One region of the Burkholderia sp. AU33423 genome, then DNA from elsewhere that is predicted to be linked to it. Evidence: predicted binding sites of a transcription regulator. Region 1 holds the regulator's gene; each other region holds the start of a gene.
The links. Region 1 encodes FNR, which switches genes on or off when oxygen is low (the NO sensors DNR and NnrR bind a similar motif). Its sites were predicted from a motif close to TTGATNNNNATCAA; they were not measured.

Region 1 (5,374 bases):
GCGCACGTCGAGCGTTTCGTGGCCCGGCTTGAACGCGCGGCGCAGCGCGTTGATGCCGAACCACGCGAGATACGCGAGGCCGAGGTACAGCACCGCGTGGACGAAGGTCGGATAGCGTTCGACGAGCACCGATGCGCCGCCCACGCCCGCGCCGATCAGGATCATGTCGGACAGTGCGCACAGCAGCACGATCTTGCCGACGTGTGAGCGCATGATGCCCTGCCGCAGCACGAATGCGTTCTGCGCGCCGATGGTGACGATGAGCGATCCGCAGAGTACGGCGCCGTGGGAAAAAGCGAGCCAGTTCATGGTGGGTGACAACAGTGGAAGCAGTGGACGGATGAATCGGGTAGCGCTAGTCTGCGGTCAGCTTGAAAATAAGAGAAGCTAAATCACCTAATGCGGATTAAGGAAATCTAATGCTCGACTACGCGTTGCTCGATGCCCTCGCGGCCGTGATCCGGCACGGCTCGTTCGAGCGGGCGGCCAAGGAACTGAACGTCACGGCGTCGGCCGTGTCGCAGCGCGTGAAACTGCTGGAGGAGCGGGTCGGCAGCGTGCTCGTCAAGCGCGGGCAGCCATGCGTTGCGACGACGTCGGGGGCGCTGCTGTGCCGGCACACCGAGCGCGTGCAACTGCTCGAGGCCGAACTGGGGGGCCGGATGCCGGCGTTGCCGGGCCAGATCGCGAGCGCGTGGCCGACGTTGCGCGTGGCCGTCAACGACGACAGCGTCGCGACGTGGTTCATCGACGCGGTCGGGCCGTTCTGCACGGAGCGCGAGACGTTGCTCGACCTCGTGATCGACGACCAGGATTACACCGCGTCGCGCATTCGCGACGGCAGCGTGCAGGGCGCGGTGACCGCGCAGGCGGAGCCGATCCAGGGGTGCCGGTCGGAGCGGCTCGGGCGCATCCGCTATCGCGCGGTGTGCTCGCCGGCTTTTTACGAACGCTACTTCGACGCGGGCATTACGCGCGATGCGCTGCGCCGCGCACCGTGCGTGATGTTCAATCCGAAGGACGGGCTGCAGGCGCGTTTCATCCGGCGCGTGACGCGTGCGGATCTCGATCCGCCGCAGCACTGGATACCGCACGTCGCGGGCTACCTGCGTGCGTGCGAAACGGGCTTGGGATGGGGGATGTGTCCGGACCGGATGGTCGACCGCCAGCTGGTGGCGGGTGAACTGGTCGACATGTCGCGCGGGCGAACGATCGACATCGACCTTTACTGGCAGAGCTGGCGTTTGTCGATCGGCTGGCTCGACGATTTCAGCGCGGCGCTGAAGGCGCGCGCCGCGCTGTTTCTCGATTGACTGATCGCGTGACGCAGGCGGCGCGCGAGAGGGGCGCGCCGTGCGGCATCACATCAGACGTGATGCAAACCGTCGAAATCGACGATCTGGACGTGGCGGCCCTGCATTTCGATCAGGCCGCGCTTCTGGAATTTCGACAGCGTGCGGCTGACCGTTTCGAGCGTCATGCCGAGGTAGCTGCCGATGTCTTCGCGCGTCATCCGCAGGTTGAATTCCGACGGCGAGTAACCGCGCTTCAGGTAGCGCGACGAGACGTCGAGCAGGAATGCGGCGACACGTTCTTCGGCATTCAGCGAACCGAGCAGCATCGTTTGCGACGTTTCGCGCACGATCTGTTCGCTCATCAGCTTGTGCATGCGCAGCTGCATCGAACCGGCTTCGGAGCAGAGCGTCTTGAGCGCGCTGTATGGAATCACGCAGACCGAGCTGTCTTCCAGCGCGACCGCGGTGCGCGGATGCGTGTCGTCGCAGATGCCGTCGAGGCCGAGCGCTTCGCCGGCGAGATGCAGGCCGGTGACCTGCTCGCGGCCGTCGTGGCGCGTCGCGATGGTTTTCAATGAACCCGAGCGCACGGCGTACAGGTTGTCGAATGCGTCGCCTTCGCGGAACAGCGCTTCGCCGCGCTTGACGGGGCGCGCCGCGCAGATGACCGACTCGAGGCGACTGAGCGCCTCGGGCGCCAGGCCCTGCGGCATGCACAGGTGCCGCATTGCGCACGACGAGCAGTGCGCGGCCTGGCGAGGAGCCCAGCTACCGGCATGAGGCGTGGCGGCGGGACGTGTGGCGACGGGCGTCAGCATGATCGTTTACTCCGGCGTTGAATCGACGGAATCATTGTCCCACCGCAACTTGGCGCTGTCGGGTGACAAAACGTCGCGACGCGCGCGCATGCCGAACGCTGCTCACGCGGCCGGTTCGTCGACGTTGGCGGCCGCCGGAATCAGCAGCACGGGCAGCGTCGCGTGGCGCACGCATTGCTCGGCGATGCTGCCGAGCACGAGACGGCGGAACCCGCGGCGGCCGTGCGTGCCGAGCACGATGAGATCGGCACCGAACGCTTTCGCGCCGTCGAGGATCAGTGACGACACGTCGTTGAGCGACGTCGCTTCGCCCAGCTTCGTCTCGCCTTTCACGCCCGCTGCCTGCATCAGCGCGGTGAAATCCTTCGCGAGTGCGTTGCCCTGCGCGACGAGCTGATCGCGCAGCACGGATGGATCGTAGCCGGGCACGTTGTAGTAGATCGCGGCGTTCTCGACGACGTAGAACGGTTGCAGCTCGGCACCGTGCGATTTCGCGAGCGCCAGTGCGGCATCGAACGCATGGCGGGACGTGTCGCTGCCGTCGACGGCAACCAGAATACGCTTGTACATAGTGTCTCCGAGTGGCGGGTTGAAACGAAGTCGGCCGGATGGCCGATCGGGCTGGGCAATGCGCAGGCTGCGAGGCAGAGTAAACCAATGACCGGGACTTTGCAGTGAGGTGCCGGTCGTGCCGCGCGGCGGCGCCGCTTCCGTTTCCGCGGCGCACTGCCATGCATCTGGCGCATGCTGCGACGCGCGACGCGCGACGCGTGTCGTGCGACGTGGTGGTCGCTGTCGTCTGCATCGTCGACGGGAAGGCATGCGCGCGCATCGGCGTCGCGCGTGGCGCACGCACACGCGCACGCCGATCGCATCGACACGGCACGACGGTCACGCGGATGCATTGCCCGCATCGCCATTCAATCGCAACCGCGGCGTTTCGACATGACCTCGATCAACGCATGTGCGTCAGCGCAATTCACGGCGTGCATGGCACTGCCGGTGCCGCTGCGTGGAATCGTTCGTTCGTGCATCGTGCGGTTGCCGGTGCAGGATCGGCACACGATCGCGTATGCCGATCCCCGGCCATCGGCTGCCGGCCGATACCGGTGCGCAATCGAACGATCGATTCAAACGCCGCGCCGGCTATCTCGGCACGGCGGTCAGCTCGAAGACGCGTTCCGGCCGACGCTGGTGGCCGGGCCAGTACGTGCTGCCGTACATCCGGTGGACGGGGCCGAACAGCGCGTCGCTCATGGGTGGCGGCGCGTCGAAGCCCTTCTCGATCACCATGTAGCCGGCACGCAGCGCGAACGCCGGATGATTGCCGCCGGGGCGGCTGTCGAAACCGGCGAAGCCGTCGCCGGCTTCCGGCATCGCATTGACGAGCGACGCGTTGCTGCGCGTGATTTCGTCGGGCGAGATCGGTCCGCCGCCGGCAAGGCGCGACGCCTCTCGGTTCTTGCCGTCGGTGTCGACCGTGCTGTCGTGCGTGTCGTCGTTGTCGAGCTCGATGCTGCGCGGACGCGAACGATCGGTTTGATCGGATGATTCCATCGCGGCTCTCCTCGCGGCGAAGCGTTCCGGATCGAAGCAAATCCCGTTCCGGGCGTGACGGGAAAAGGCGCGCGGGCGATCGCCGCGGTCGCGCGACGCGCACTGATTTGTCATGATTTATTTCAGCTAGAAGACCCGTTTTCTACAGAGTATGATTCTTTTCCTGCGAAGCGGCGACAGGGGATTCGGTCGCGCCGCCTCTGCCCGCGCCGGGGGCCGCAGCACCCTTAAAGACGGGTAGTGAACAACAAAGCAAGGGACTAGAGGTGGCGGATTCATGCAAGCGACTACTGCCTTCACGCACCGCGGTTATCTGTTGAACTGCGCGCCCGCGCGTACCAGTGACGGTTCGTTCAAACCCTACGTCGTGATCTCCCGATCGAGCGACGGGGAACTCGTTGCGAACCGATTTTTCCCGATCGAGCTCCAGTTCAACGACGAAAGCGACGCGATCGCGCACGCGCGCGACTGGGCCGTGCGATGGATCGACGCGAGCAGCATCACGATCTGACGCCGTCGCGATCCAGTGCCATCGGCCGTCCGGCCGATCCCCGGCGTGCCGCTCCCGGACGGAAAACGCGGTAATCTTGCGGAACCCGTCACTTTATTAGCGGCCGTGCGACCGAGCGCGGCCGCCTGCATTGGCATATGTCGACATCACCCGCCCGTCAGTGGGGCCTTGAAGAAATCGTTGCCGGCTTGCGCGAGTCGCGCGAGGAACTCCATCGCACGCGCCATCCACGCGGCATTCGCGAACTGCCGTCGCGCGATGCGATCTGCAAGATTGTGACCGGCCTGCGCGCGTCGATGTTTCCGACGCACTACGGCGCCCCCGATCTGACCGACGAAAGCGTCGACTTCTACGTCGGCCACACGCTCGAGAGCACGCTGCGCATTCTGTCCGAACAGATCCGCCGCGCGCTGCCGTTCCTGCCCGAGCATGCCGATACGCCGTTCGCGGAGCTCGACGAACGCGCGTTCGAAATCGCGCGCGAATTCGGCCGGCAGTTGCCGGCGGTCCGCGCGCTGCTCGTCAGCGATATCCAGGCCGCGTATGCCGGCGATCCGGCCGCGCAGCACATCACCGAGATCCTGCTGTGCTACCCCGGCGTGCTGGCGATGATGCATCACCGGCTCGCGCACGCGCTGCACCGGCTGGGCGTGCCGCTGCTGGCGCGATTCATCAATGAAATCGCCCACTCGGCTACCGGCATCGACATCCACCCGGGCGCGCAGATCGGCCCGAGCTTCTTCATCGACCACGGCACGGGCGTCGTGATCGGCGAGACGGCGATCATCGGCGAGCGCGTGCGCGTGTACCAGGCCGTCACGCTCGGCGCGAAGAGCTTCCCCGCCGATGGCGACGGTGCGCTGGTCAAGGGCAATGCGCGGCACCCGATCGTCGAGGACGACGTGGTGATCTACGCGGGCGCGACGATTCTCGGCCGCGTGACGATCGGGCGCGGCTCGGTGATCGGCGGCAACGTGTGGCTCACGCACAGCGTGCCGCCCGGCACGAGCGTCGCGCAGGGCAAGGTTCGCGAAGGCGGGAGCGCCGACAAGCCGTAACGCGGCGCGCGGCCGACGGCTGCCGGCCGCCACGGCGCGCACCGGTCAGTGCTTGCCGTCGGGCGCGCGGTGCTTGTACAGCACGTCCTGGTCGACGCGGATCAGGTTCTGCCCCGCATCGACGACGAAATCCAC
Region 2 (5,374 bases), on a different contig from region 1:
TCGATGCGCGCCTCGTAGCCGCGGTTGCGGAAGGTGGTCGCCGTCTCGCCGTTGTTGACTTCCTTGTGACGGTAGTCGGTGTACGCGAAATCGAATTTCAGCTTCGTGAACGGCCCGCTCAGGTTGCGCACCTCGGACGCGAGCGCGAGGCGCTCCTGGCGCATCCGCAGCCGCACGTCGCTTTCCGCGACGGAGCCGTAGTTCGATTCGTAGCCGCTGTACGACAGGCCCGCGAAGCCGTCCGCCCACGTGTACGACGCGCCGACCGCGCCGCCGTGCACGCGGCCGTCGCTGTTCGGTACGTTGCCGTACGGCTGCGGCGTGTCGAGGCCGTCGATCGCGCGTTGCTGGCTGCTGCGCGCGTAGCCGGGAATCCGCAGCTTGCTCGTCTCGCGATCGAATGCATCGACGTGGAACGCGAAGCGGCCGTTGCCGCCTTCGACCTGCGCGGCGCCCGCGCGCACGGAATTCGCGCCGCCGTAGCGCGCGTCGAGCGCACCCGTCACGCCCTGGATCGCTTCGCGCGGAATCCGGTTGTCGATCGTGTTGACCACACCGCCCACCGCATTGCCGCCGTACAGCAGCGCAGCCGGGCCGCGCACGATCTCGACGCGTTCGATCGACAGCGGGTCCTGCGGCACCGCATGGTCGTACGACAGCGACGAGGCGTCGTACGCCGCGACGCCGTTCTGCAGCAGCCGGATCCGGTCACCATCCATCCCGCGGATGATCGGGCGGCCGACCATCGGCCCGTAGGTGGTGGTCGACACGCCGGGCAGCCCGTTCAGCGTTTCGCCGAGCGAATCGGCCTGGCGGCGCGTCAGCGCATCGCCGGAAAGCTGGGCGGTCGGTGCGATCAGTTCGTTGTCGCCGAGCGGGTTCGCAGTCACGAAGATCGGGGCGAGCGCGGTGGTCGGCGGCGTGCCGGACACGGCGGGCGGTTCGGTCTGCGCGTGCGCGACGGCGGCGAACAGCATCAGCGAAAGGGACGAGAGCGGGCGAAGCGGTAGACGAGGGAGGTCGCGCATGGTCGGTGAATCGGTTGGAATCGGATCGGATAACGAGCGATGCAGGTCACGGCTGGATACGATATATTGTTGCGTCTACGGCGCGCAGTGACCCGTTGGAACATGGCTCGGCGAGGCTCGGCCACCCAAAGTGGAACGGCGTCAGGCGGACGAGCACGCGAAATGATATGTTATATCATTTCAAAATCCAAGCCGGATGGCGGGATCCTGTCGGGTTTCCGTCGGATGGGTGGAATGGTGGCGGGAGCGGAAATCGTCCGCGCGGTGTTCGGAGCGATCGCCTGAACCGGGTGATGCGATGCGCATGCCGACGCGTTGCCGATGCGCCGGCCAGGTGCGTGTTGCCCGCGTTCGGTGTCCGTCGAAGCTGCCCGCCGGACGCAGCCCTGCGCCGATCGATGCGGCAGGCGCGGACCTCCGCTCCTGAGTCAGGGCCAGTGCGATTCAGCGTCGCGCGACGGTGCGACGTCTTGTAGCGGTGGCCATCGCTGTGCATTGCCCGGGTGTTGATACGTATCAACGTCCTTCGATTCCGAAACCGGATACTGGATCGCTCTTCGACCAGGCAGGAGCGACCCATGACCCAAACCATGAAAGCGGCCGTCGTGCACGCATTCGGCGAACCGCTGCGCATCGAGGAAGTACCTGTGCCGACACCGGGGCCCGGCCAGATCCTCGTCAACATCAAGGCGTCGGGCGTGTGCCACACCGACCTGCACGCGGCCGACGGCGACTGGCCGGTCAAGCCGGCGTTGCCGTTCATTCCGGGCCATGAAGGCGTGGGCATCGTCGCGGCGGTCGGGGCGGGCGTCACGCACGTGCGCGAGGGCGATCGTGTGGGCGTGCCGTGGCTCTACACGGCCTGCGGCCATTGCGAGTACTGCCACACGGGCTGGGAAACGCTGTGCCACGGCCAGCAGAACACCGGCTATTCGGTGAACGGCAGCTACGCGGAATACGTGCTGGCCGATCCCGACTACGTCGGCCATTTGCCCGCGCAGGTTGCGTTCGACGAGATCGCGCCGATCCTGTGCGCGGGTGTCACCGTCTACAAGGGCATTCGCGTGACCGATACGCGCCCGGGCCAGTGGCTCGCGATTTCCGGTATCGGCGGCCTCGGGCACGTGGCCGTGCAGTATGCGCGCGCAATGGGTCTGCACGTCGCGGCCGTCGACATTTCACCCGACAAGCTCGCGCTGGCGCGGCAGCTCGGCGCGGAACTGACGATCGACGCGTCGATCGACGATCCGGCCAAGGTGATCCAGAAGGAGATCGGCGGTGCGCACGGCGTGCTCGTCACGGCCGTGTCGCGCAGCGCGTTCGCGCAGGCACTCGGGATGGTGCGGCGCGGCGGCACGGTGGCGCTCAACGGCTTGCCGCCGGGCGATTTCCCGTTGCCGATTTTCTCGACCGTGCTGAACGGCATCACCGTGCGCGGGTCGATCGTCGGTACGCGGCGCGACCTGCAGGAATCGCTCGACTTCGCAGCCGATGGCCTGGTGCGCGCGCATATCCATCGCGACCGGCTCGGCAACATCAACGACGTGTTCGCGAAGTTGCGCGAAGGCAAGGTCGACGGGCGCATCGTGCTGACCGACATGCATTGATGCCGTGAACACGCACACGCCGCCGCGCGACGAATCGCGTCGTGCGGCGGCGTGGCGGTCACGCAAGCGTCATGGTGCGAAGAACACGTCGGTGCGGTTCGTCAGGTTGCCCGCGTTGGTCTGGACGAAGAAGGGATGGAACGACGACGACGGAAGCACGTCGAGCCCCTGGTAGTCGCCGATGAAGAAACCTTCGGCATTGGGGGCGAGCTTCATGTCGAACGGGCCGCCGACACGCCGCTCGTCGCCGAACGTCGTGCCGCCGTCATGCGAGATCTTGCGCCAGAAGCCGGTCGGCAGCGTCGTGGTGTTGCCGGCCTGCAGGTCGCGGAAGTCGTAGTACGTGACCATCACGGCCCCCGTGTTGTCGACGCGCACCGACGGATTGAACGCAGGGCGTCCGGTCGGCGTGTTCAACTGTTGTGGCGCGCTCCAGGTCGCGCCGCCGTCCTTCGACGTCGATACCGCGATCTCGTCGTACGTGCCGCCGTTGAAGCGGCTGTCCTGCCACACGACGTACAGCTGCCCCGACGCGGGATCGATCGCGGGTTCCGGAATGATGTCGCCGGTGCGCACCGGTTCGCCGGTGACCGGATCCGTGACGCCGACCGTCTGCAGGCCGGCGATCACCTGCGGTTGCGTCCACGTTGCGCCGTCGTCGGTCGACTTGATGAACGCGACCTTGCCGGCCGCCTTGCTGAACGGCGGCTGGATCAGGTCGAAGAAATCGTAGAGCGTGCCGCTCCTCGGATCGACGACGATCTGGTTGCCGATCGTCTGCTGGCGTGAAGGCACGTTGACGATCACTTTCGGGGCGCTCCACGTCTTGCCGCCGTCGGTCGTCTTCGAAAACAGCGTCGGGCCGCGGTACGCCTTCGTGTGCAGGTTCGCATATGGGTTGCCGTTCGGCAGCTCGAGGCGGTCCCATACCGCATACGCCGTGCCGGCCTTTACCGGGTTCGCGGTCACCGATTCCTTGTCGTTGAAGAACTGCGTCGTCGGCTCGTCGTTCGCGATCAGCACCGCGGGGCTGCTCCAGGTCTGCCCGCCGTCGGTCGAAACCGACGCGGCAACCGCATTGCTGTTGTTCGACTGGTTGAACGAGATCGACACCGAGTACGCGGTACCGTCCGGCCCGAACGAGACCCACGGATCGGACGCGCGTTCGTACTTGAGCCCGCCGGGCGCGCAAGCGCTGAACGGCTGCGGCGTGCGCGCCCAGGTCGCGCCGCCGTCGAATGTGTAGCCGGCGACGAGCCCGTGGGCGCCGCCGTTCGACCAGCGGTCCTGCTGCCACACGCCGATCATGTTCATCGGGTTGGCAGGGTTGACCGATAGCCACGGCTCGACTTCGGCGTTCACGTAGTTGGTGCCAGGGCCGCCGATGGTGCAGGCGGCGAACGGGCTCGGGCCGGACACGACGACGGGATCGGCGTGCGCCGCGGCAGCGGCGGCCATCGCCATCGCGGCGGACAGGCGGGTGACAAGCGAGTAGGACACGATCATGCGTCGCATGGACTGCTCCTCGGTGACGTGCGGGTGCGATGGTGCGGCACGACGCGGCAGCGCGATCCGGCGCGCGGCGTCGTCTGCCGCGCATCAGGCCGATACGTGTCGCTCAGGATGCCGCTTCGGTCATCGCAATCCGCGTATGCTGGATGCCGCCAGCACTTCGGTTAAGACTCCTTTTCATTTTCATTGCTTGTCGGGTGTGTCTGCGATGTCGACCGGACGGGAAGGCTTGCCCGGGGAGGCGACGAATGCGTCGAGGTGGATTGCAATGTAGGCGATTCAAATGCCGCCCGGCAGGCAGTTTTTTGTAACAGTGCGTAGCCGGAAAGCGTTGCCGACAGAGGGCGGCGGGCACGCAAAAAATGCCGTCGAGACGGCATGAAAATCGAATCGAAAATGCGAATCGGAATCGCTTTCGATGGGGCGGGTGAGTGCCGGTGGCGATGCCGGAACGTGCCGCTCAGCGCTCCGCCGGAAACCGCTCCTGCAGCGCATGCAGCCAGCGCGCGACGACATCGAGTTCGTCGTCGGAAAACCCGTCGCACAGCTTGCCGTTGAGTTCGCGCAACAGCACGCGCGCACGTTTGAGCGCCGCGTGGCCTTCGTCGGTCAGGTACAGGCGCGTCGCGCGACCGTCGTCCGAATCGGCGTGGCGCGTAATGAGGCCGGCCTTCGCCATCCGGTCGGCAAGCCCCGTCATCGCGGACGGCGCAAGCTGCAGCGCGGCGCCGACTTCACCGATCAGCGCGCCATCCTGCTTCGCGAGACAGAACAGCGCGCCGGCCTGCGCGGCGCTCGCGCGCGTCTCGGTTTCCGCCTTGCGGTCGATCCAGCGCTGCACGCGCCGCTGGCCGATGTTCAACATGAAAAACAGTCGTCGGTCTTCGCTCAAGCTGGGTTCCCGGCTGCAATGGAAAGGGAGGGACGGCCCGCGGCGCGCGGCGTGTCGAGCGCCTGCGCGAGCCAGTCGGCCACGTCGGGCCACAGCACGGTGCCGGCGCGGCTGCGGAAGAAGCCCATGTGCCCGACCGGGCCGCTGCCCGCCGCGCGCGGATCGATCTGGCGGCGTTCGACCGACGCGCGGGTCAGATAGCTTACCAGCAGCCCGATCGCAGGCGGGTTCGCCCACGGGTCGTCGTCGAAGCCGAGCGCGAGGATCGGCAACTGCTGTTTCGCGTAACGCTCGGCCGCGCCGAGTGTCGGATCGTCGAAGAAATAGTGCGGCAG
Region 3 (5,374 bases), on a different contig from region 1:
GACGTGAAACCGGTAGTGGAATTCGAATGCGCGCGACTCTCGCGCGCGGATTTATTTCGACAGCGTCGCGCGCACCGTATATTCGCCTTCGATCGCAGCGTGATCCGGCCGCACGAAATAACGCGACGCATCGAGATCGGCCGGCATCGGCTCGACCGGATAGCCGTGCTTTTCCCACGCATCGAGTCCGCCCTTCAGCGCGCGGATGTTGTGGATCATCTTCTTGCGCTGCATCTTCGCGATCAGGCGCTTCGCGGTGGCCTCGTTCGGGCACACGCAATAGACGACGATCGGCCGCTTCAGCATTTCCGGATCGAGCAGGTCCGGCGAATCGAGATCGACCGGCACCGCGCCGGCGATCCGGTACGGTTCGCGCTCGCGGATCGCTTTCGGCCGCGCGTCGAAGATCAGCGGCGGCTCGTCCGACGTCATCATCTCGACGAGCTGCGGCGGCGAGATGCGCACCTGCGCGAGATAGCGGCGGAACTGCACGCGACGCACCCAGCGGTACAGCAGGAACGTGATGAAGATCGCGAGGAATGCATCGAGGATCGTGCCGCCGCTCGCGCGCACCCACAGCACGAACTGGACGATCTGGTCGTGAATGGCCGCGCCGCCGACCAGCCAGAACGCGGCCCACAGCGATGCGCCGGCCAGGTCCCAGAACAGGAACACGCCGACGCCGATCGCGGTCGTGCCGAGCAGTGGCGCCGACACGAGGCCGAGGCCCGGCAGGAATTTCGACAGCACCAGCAGCGGCGCGCCGTATCTTTCGAATACGTTACGTGCGAAACGCAGCGTCGTGTCGAGCGACAGCGAGAAGCGCACGAGGCCGTTCAGCAGGCGCCGGCCGCGCGTGCGGCCCATGAAGAACCACAGCGAATCGGCCAGCATCGTCGCGCCGATTGCCGCCGCGAACATGCTGACCCAGGACGCCTGCCCCATTGCCGCCATCGTGCCGCCGAGAATCAGCATCGGCACGGCCGGCACCGGCACGCCGAGCTGCGTGATCAACACGCTCGCGAACACGGCCCATGGGCCGAGCGACGATGGAATAGCGATGGGAAAGTGCCACACGGCGGCGCTCCTGGAGGGCATGCAGCCGTGCGACGAGGGCCGTCGGCACCGCTGGGCAACGGCTGCCGCGGCACGCCCGCGGCCGACCCGATGCACCACGGCATTCTAAACGGGTTTGGCCGCGACCGCGCGGAACACGCACCGTCGGCACGGGCTTCGCGCCCTTGGCGGCACCGCCGTGACCGTCACATGTCCGTGCGCTGGGCGAGCTGCCCGACGTGTTCCGCGTAGTCGGGAAACGAGGCGGCCAGCGCGGCCGCGTCGGCCAGTTCGAATTCCGCGAACTCGAAGCCCGGCGCCACCGTGCAGCCGACGAGCGCGACGTGCTCCGGCGCCGCGCAGCGCGCGCCGAACCAGCTTCCGGCCCGGACGACCGCCTGGAACACGGTGCCCGGATGCGTGAGCGGGTTGCCGAGCCGATGGATCGTCAGCCCGTCGCGCTCGTCGAGCACCCACACTTCGATCGGGTCGCCCGCGTAGAAATGCCAGACTTCGTCGGAACGGATCCGGTGCCACGACGAATACGCGCCGTCGCACAACAGGTAGTAGATCGCGGTCGACGCGGCGCGTGGCGCGCCGTCGGCCGGACGCACGACCGAATCGGTTGCACGGTAGGTTTCGCGGAAATAGCCGCCTTCGGGATGCGGCTGCAGGTCGAACTGGCGAATCAGGTCGGTAGCGGAGATCGGCATGGCGGATGACGTCGGTAAGGTAAGGAACCGGGCACCCGGCGTACGGCCTCGCTTCGCTCATCGCGAGCGCGACCGCATATCGCCGGATGCTGCTGCGTCGATCGCCGCGGCCATGCGCGCGGCGAACAAGCGGACACCGGTCGATGCTGCCAGAACTGCGTGTCGGGATGCAACCGCCGGCACGCGATCGCGCCCGTGAAGGGGCATCGGGCATGCTGCCCTCGCGCGGCCAATGTGACGGCAGCGACAGCCGCGCTCACATGCCGCGCGGCGTGCGTTTCCGTTTCATCGGGCGGTCATCCGACGAATGCGCGAGACGGTCGCCGCCCGCGACCGCCCGTGCGTCAACGTCGGCGCGTTGCCGCGTGCGTCACGCAGTCGCCGCCGTACCCGGCTCGTTGTGCCGCACCAGCAGCACGGGCCGGTCGGCCGCGCGCAGCAGCGATTCGGCGACGCTGCCGAGCAGGAGCCGGCGCAGGCCATGCCGCCCGCTCGTGCCCATCACGATCAGGTCGGCATCGGCTTCGGCAGCCGTGCGCATCAGCACGGTGGCGACATCCTCGCCGTACGCGTCGAGCGCGCGCACGGTGCCCGACACATGCTCCTGCGCGAGCACCGCCTTCGCATCGTCGAGCACCGGCGTCACGGCATCGGTCGCGGCCGCATCGCCTTCGCGCGCGGCAGCGAAGCCCGCATCCACGTCGACGAGCTGCGGTCGGTGCTCGACGACATACGCGCAGGTCACTTCACCGCCGGACGCCGCCGCGATCCGGATCGCCTCGTTCAGCGCGAGACGCGCGCTCGGGCTGCCGTCGAGCCCGACGAAAATCCGCTTGTACATGGTCCGTCCCTCCGACCGGGCACGCATCGCGCGTCGCGCGACGGCGGCCCGTTATCGCCCCCCGGCCCGGTGCCGGGTGGCCTGCCGAACAGTCTGCCCCACGTGCCGACGCGCCCGTTGATGCGCGTCAAAGCGCGGCCGGCGCGCCCGCTGCTTCCCGCCGGTTGCCGCAATTTCTAGTGGCCCCATTACAAAAAACGTGTAAATCGCGCACAATTTCATCTTGAAAATAGACGTTGCGTGCAGCCGGTGCGAGTTTTACCCGGTTTTGCTGTGCTGCTCCCGGTGCCAGCGAGCAGCCCCTGACAACAGAATGCCAATCGAATGACCGCAAGTGGAACCCGGACGCGTGACACCCGAGGGCCCACGCGCCTCCAGATCATGTTACGCCAGCCGCTCGCGGCCGGCGTCGTTGCACTGTGCGCCGGCGCCGTGCTGTCGCTCGGCGTCGCGCTGCTCGTGCGCGAGCAGTGGCAAGGCGCCGTCCATACGCGTTTCGAACGCCGCACGACGCACGTGACCGCGATGCTCCGCCACGAGCTGCAATCCGGCGCGGCCGTGCTCGAAGGCGCGCGCGGCGCGTTCAGCCTCGTCCCGGGCATGACGCCCGAACAATGGCGCCGGTATGCGGAGATGCTCGACCTCGACAGCGGCCGCTCGCCGGTCCGCCAGATCGGCTATGCGCCGCTGCCGCCCGCGACGCGCACCGCCCTCGCCGGCGCGAAGCCGGTGCCGGCCGGCATGCTCGCGACCGCCGCGCTCAGCGCACCGGCGTCGAATTCACCGGTCGTGCGTTTCGGCGCGTCCGACGCGGCGCCGCTCGGGCGCGCGCTGCAGACCGGCGACGTCGCGCTCGGCGTCCACCCGGCCGACGACGACACGTCGCGCGACGCCCGCACCTTCACGCTGTTCCTGCCGGTTGCCGCGTCACCGCATGCTGCCGCCACACCGCCCGGCCCGCGTGAAACCGGCGCCGACGGCGTGCTGTTCGCGGCGTTGAGCCCGCGACGCCTGGTCGAGCGGGCGCTCGACGCGGAACGCGGGATCGACGTATGGATCACCGCCGGCGGCGACCGGCGCGCGATCGTCAGCGTCGAAACGACGACCGACGAGGCGTCGGCTTCGCCCGACCTGATGCGGCGCACCGACGAACTGAATTTCGGCGGCACGGTGCTGACGCTCGCGTATTCCGCGGATGGCCGCCCGAGCGCCACCGGTGCGCAACGCGCGGCCGGCACCGTGCTCGCCGCGGGGTTGATCGCGTCGATCGCATTCGCGGTGCTGATCCATGCGCTGCTGCGCGCCCGCTCCGCCGCCGATTCGGGCGCGAGCAGCCGCGGCATCCTCAACGAGGCGCGGATGATGGGCATCATCCGTTCGTCGATGGAAGCGATCATCACGATCGACGAAAAGCAGACGGTCGTGATCTTCAATCCGATGGCCGAGCAGGTGTTCGGCGTGTCCGCGATGGAAGCGATCGGCGCGCCGCTGTCGCGCTTCATTCCCGAGCGGTTCCGCGCCGCGCACGCCAGGCACGTCGACCAGTTCGGCGTGACGGGCGTGTCCGAGCGGCAGATGGGCCGCCAGCGGGTGCTGTTCGGGTTGCGCGCCAACGGCGAGGAGTTCCCGATCGAGGCGTCGATCTCGCAGATCCGCGACGCGTCGGGCAAGCTCTATACGGTGATGCTGCGCGACATCACCGAGCGGCAGCGCGCCGAGAACGCGCTGAAGCAGTCGCGCGAGGAATTGCGCGAACTGTCCGCGAACCTGCAGAACGTGCGCGAAGAGGAAAAGACCCGCATCGCGCGCGAATTGCACGACGACCTCGGCCAGCAGCTCACCGCGCTGAAGATGGATCTGTCGGTGATCGAACAACAGCTGCGCGTGCCGGGTCGCATACAACCCGACGAAGACGTGCAGACGCACCTGCAGGGCATGCGGCGGCTGATCGACACGACGGTCGCGTCGGTGCGGCGCATCGCGGCCGACCTGCGGCCCGTGATGCTCGACGATCTCGGCCTCGTGCCCGCGATCGAATGGCTCGCGAACGATTTCACGAACCGCTACGGAATCGATGTCGAACGGCACATCGAAACCGGCGGGCTCACGTTCACCAGCGCGGGCGCGACCACGTTGTTCCGGATCGTCCAGGAAGCGCTGACGAACGTCGCGCGTCACGCGGATGCGACGCGCGTCGCGCTGCGGCTCGACGTCGAGGAAGGCTTCTGCGTGCTGCGCGTCGCGGACAACGGCCGCGGCTCGGTGCCCGGCGGTCCGACCCATGAAGACAAATCGTTCGGCCTGATCGGCATTCGCGAACGCGCCCACATGCTGGGCGGCACCGTGACGATCGACACCGCGCTCGCGCGCGGTTTCTCGATCACCGTCGCGCTCCCGCTCAGTACCGTCCAACAGGAAACGCTCATCTCATGATCAAGGTGCTCATCGCCGACGACCATACGCTCGTACGCGACGGTCTGCGACACATCCTCCAGAACGCCACCGGATTCGAGGTGGCCGGCGAAGCCTGCGACGGCCCGTCGACGATCGCGCTCATACGCGCCACGCCCGCGCAGGTGCTCGTGCTCGACCTGTCGATGCCGGGCCGCAACGGCGTCGAGCTGATCAAGCAGATCAAGGACGAGAAGCCCGCGCTGCGCGTCCTCGTGCTGACCATGCACGCGGAGCAGCAATACGCGGTGCGCGCGTTCCGCGCCGGTGCGTCCGGGTACCTGACGAAGGAAAGCGCGAGCGCCGAGCTGGT

Region 2: a site for FNR is predicted at 1,535-1,548, ahead of adhP (alcohol dehydrogenase AdhP). Genes of this name have one in related genera too.
Region 3: a site for FNR is predicted at 2,728-2,741, ahead of CFB50_RS25700 (universal stress protein). Genes of this name have one in related genera too.

What each region holds. Positions count from the first base shown of each region.
Region 1 is NZ_NKFH01000006.1:81,305-86,678, forward strand. It holds gene CFB50_RS18165 (LysE/ArgO family amino acid transporter) at 1-309, opposite strand, end outside; gene CFB50_RS18170 (LysR family transcriptional regulator ArgP) at 420-1,313, shown strand; gene fnr (fumarate/nitrate reduction transcriptional regulator Fnr) at 1,367-2,113, opposite strand; gene CFB50_RS18180 (universal stress protein) at 2,216-2,683, opposite strand; gene CFB50_RS18185 (DUF3005 domain-containing protein) at 3,260-3,670, opposite strand; gene CFB50_RS18190 (hypothetical protein) at 3,948-4,181, shown strand; gene epsC (serine O-acetyltransferase EpsC) at 4,319-5,239, shown strand; gene CFB50_RS18200 (SDR family oxidoreductase) at 5,285-5,374, opposite strand, start outside.
Region 2 is NZ_NKFH01000007.1:1,714,684-1,720,057, reverse strand. It holds gene CFB50_RS26265 (TonB-dependent receptor) at 1-1,028, opposite strand, end outside; gene adhP (alcohol dehydrogenase AdhP) at 1,607-2,635, shown strand; gene CFB50_RS26255 (sialidase family protein) at 2,705-4,150, opposite strand; gene CFB50_RS26245 (MarR family winged helix-turn-helix transcriptional regulator) at 4,608-5,039, opposite strand; gene CFB50_RS26240 (alpha/beta hydrolase family protein) at 5,036-5,374, opposite strand, start outside.
Region 3 is NZ_NKFH01000007.1:1,585,924-1,591,297, reverse strand. It holds gene CFB50_RS25710 (DedA family protein/thiosulfate sulfurtransferase GlpE) at 52-1,077, opposite strand; gene CFB50_RS25705 (cupin domain-containing protein) at 1,263-1,769, opposite strand; gene CFB50_RS25700 (universal stress protein) at 2,140-2,610, opposite strand; gene CFB50_RS25695 (PAS domain-containing sensor histidine kinase) at 2,935-5,043, shown strand; gene CFB50_RS25690 (response regulator) at 5,040-5,374, shown strand, end outside.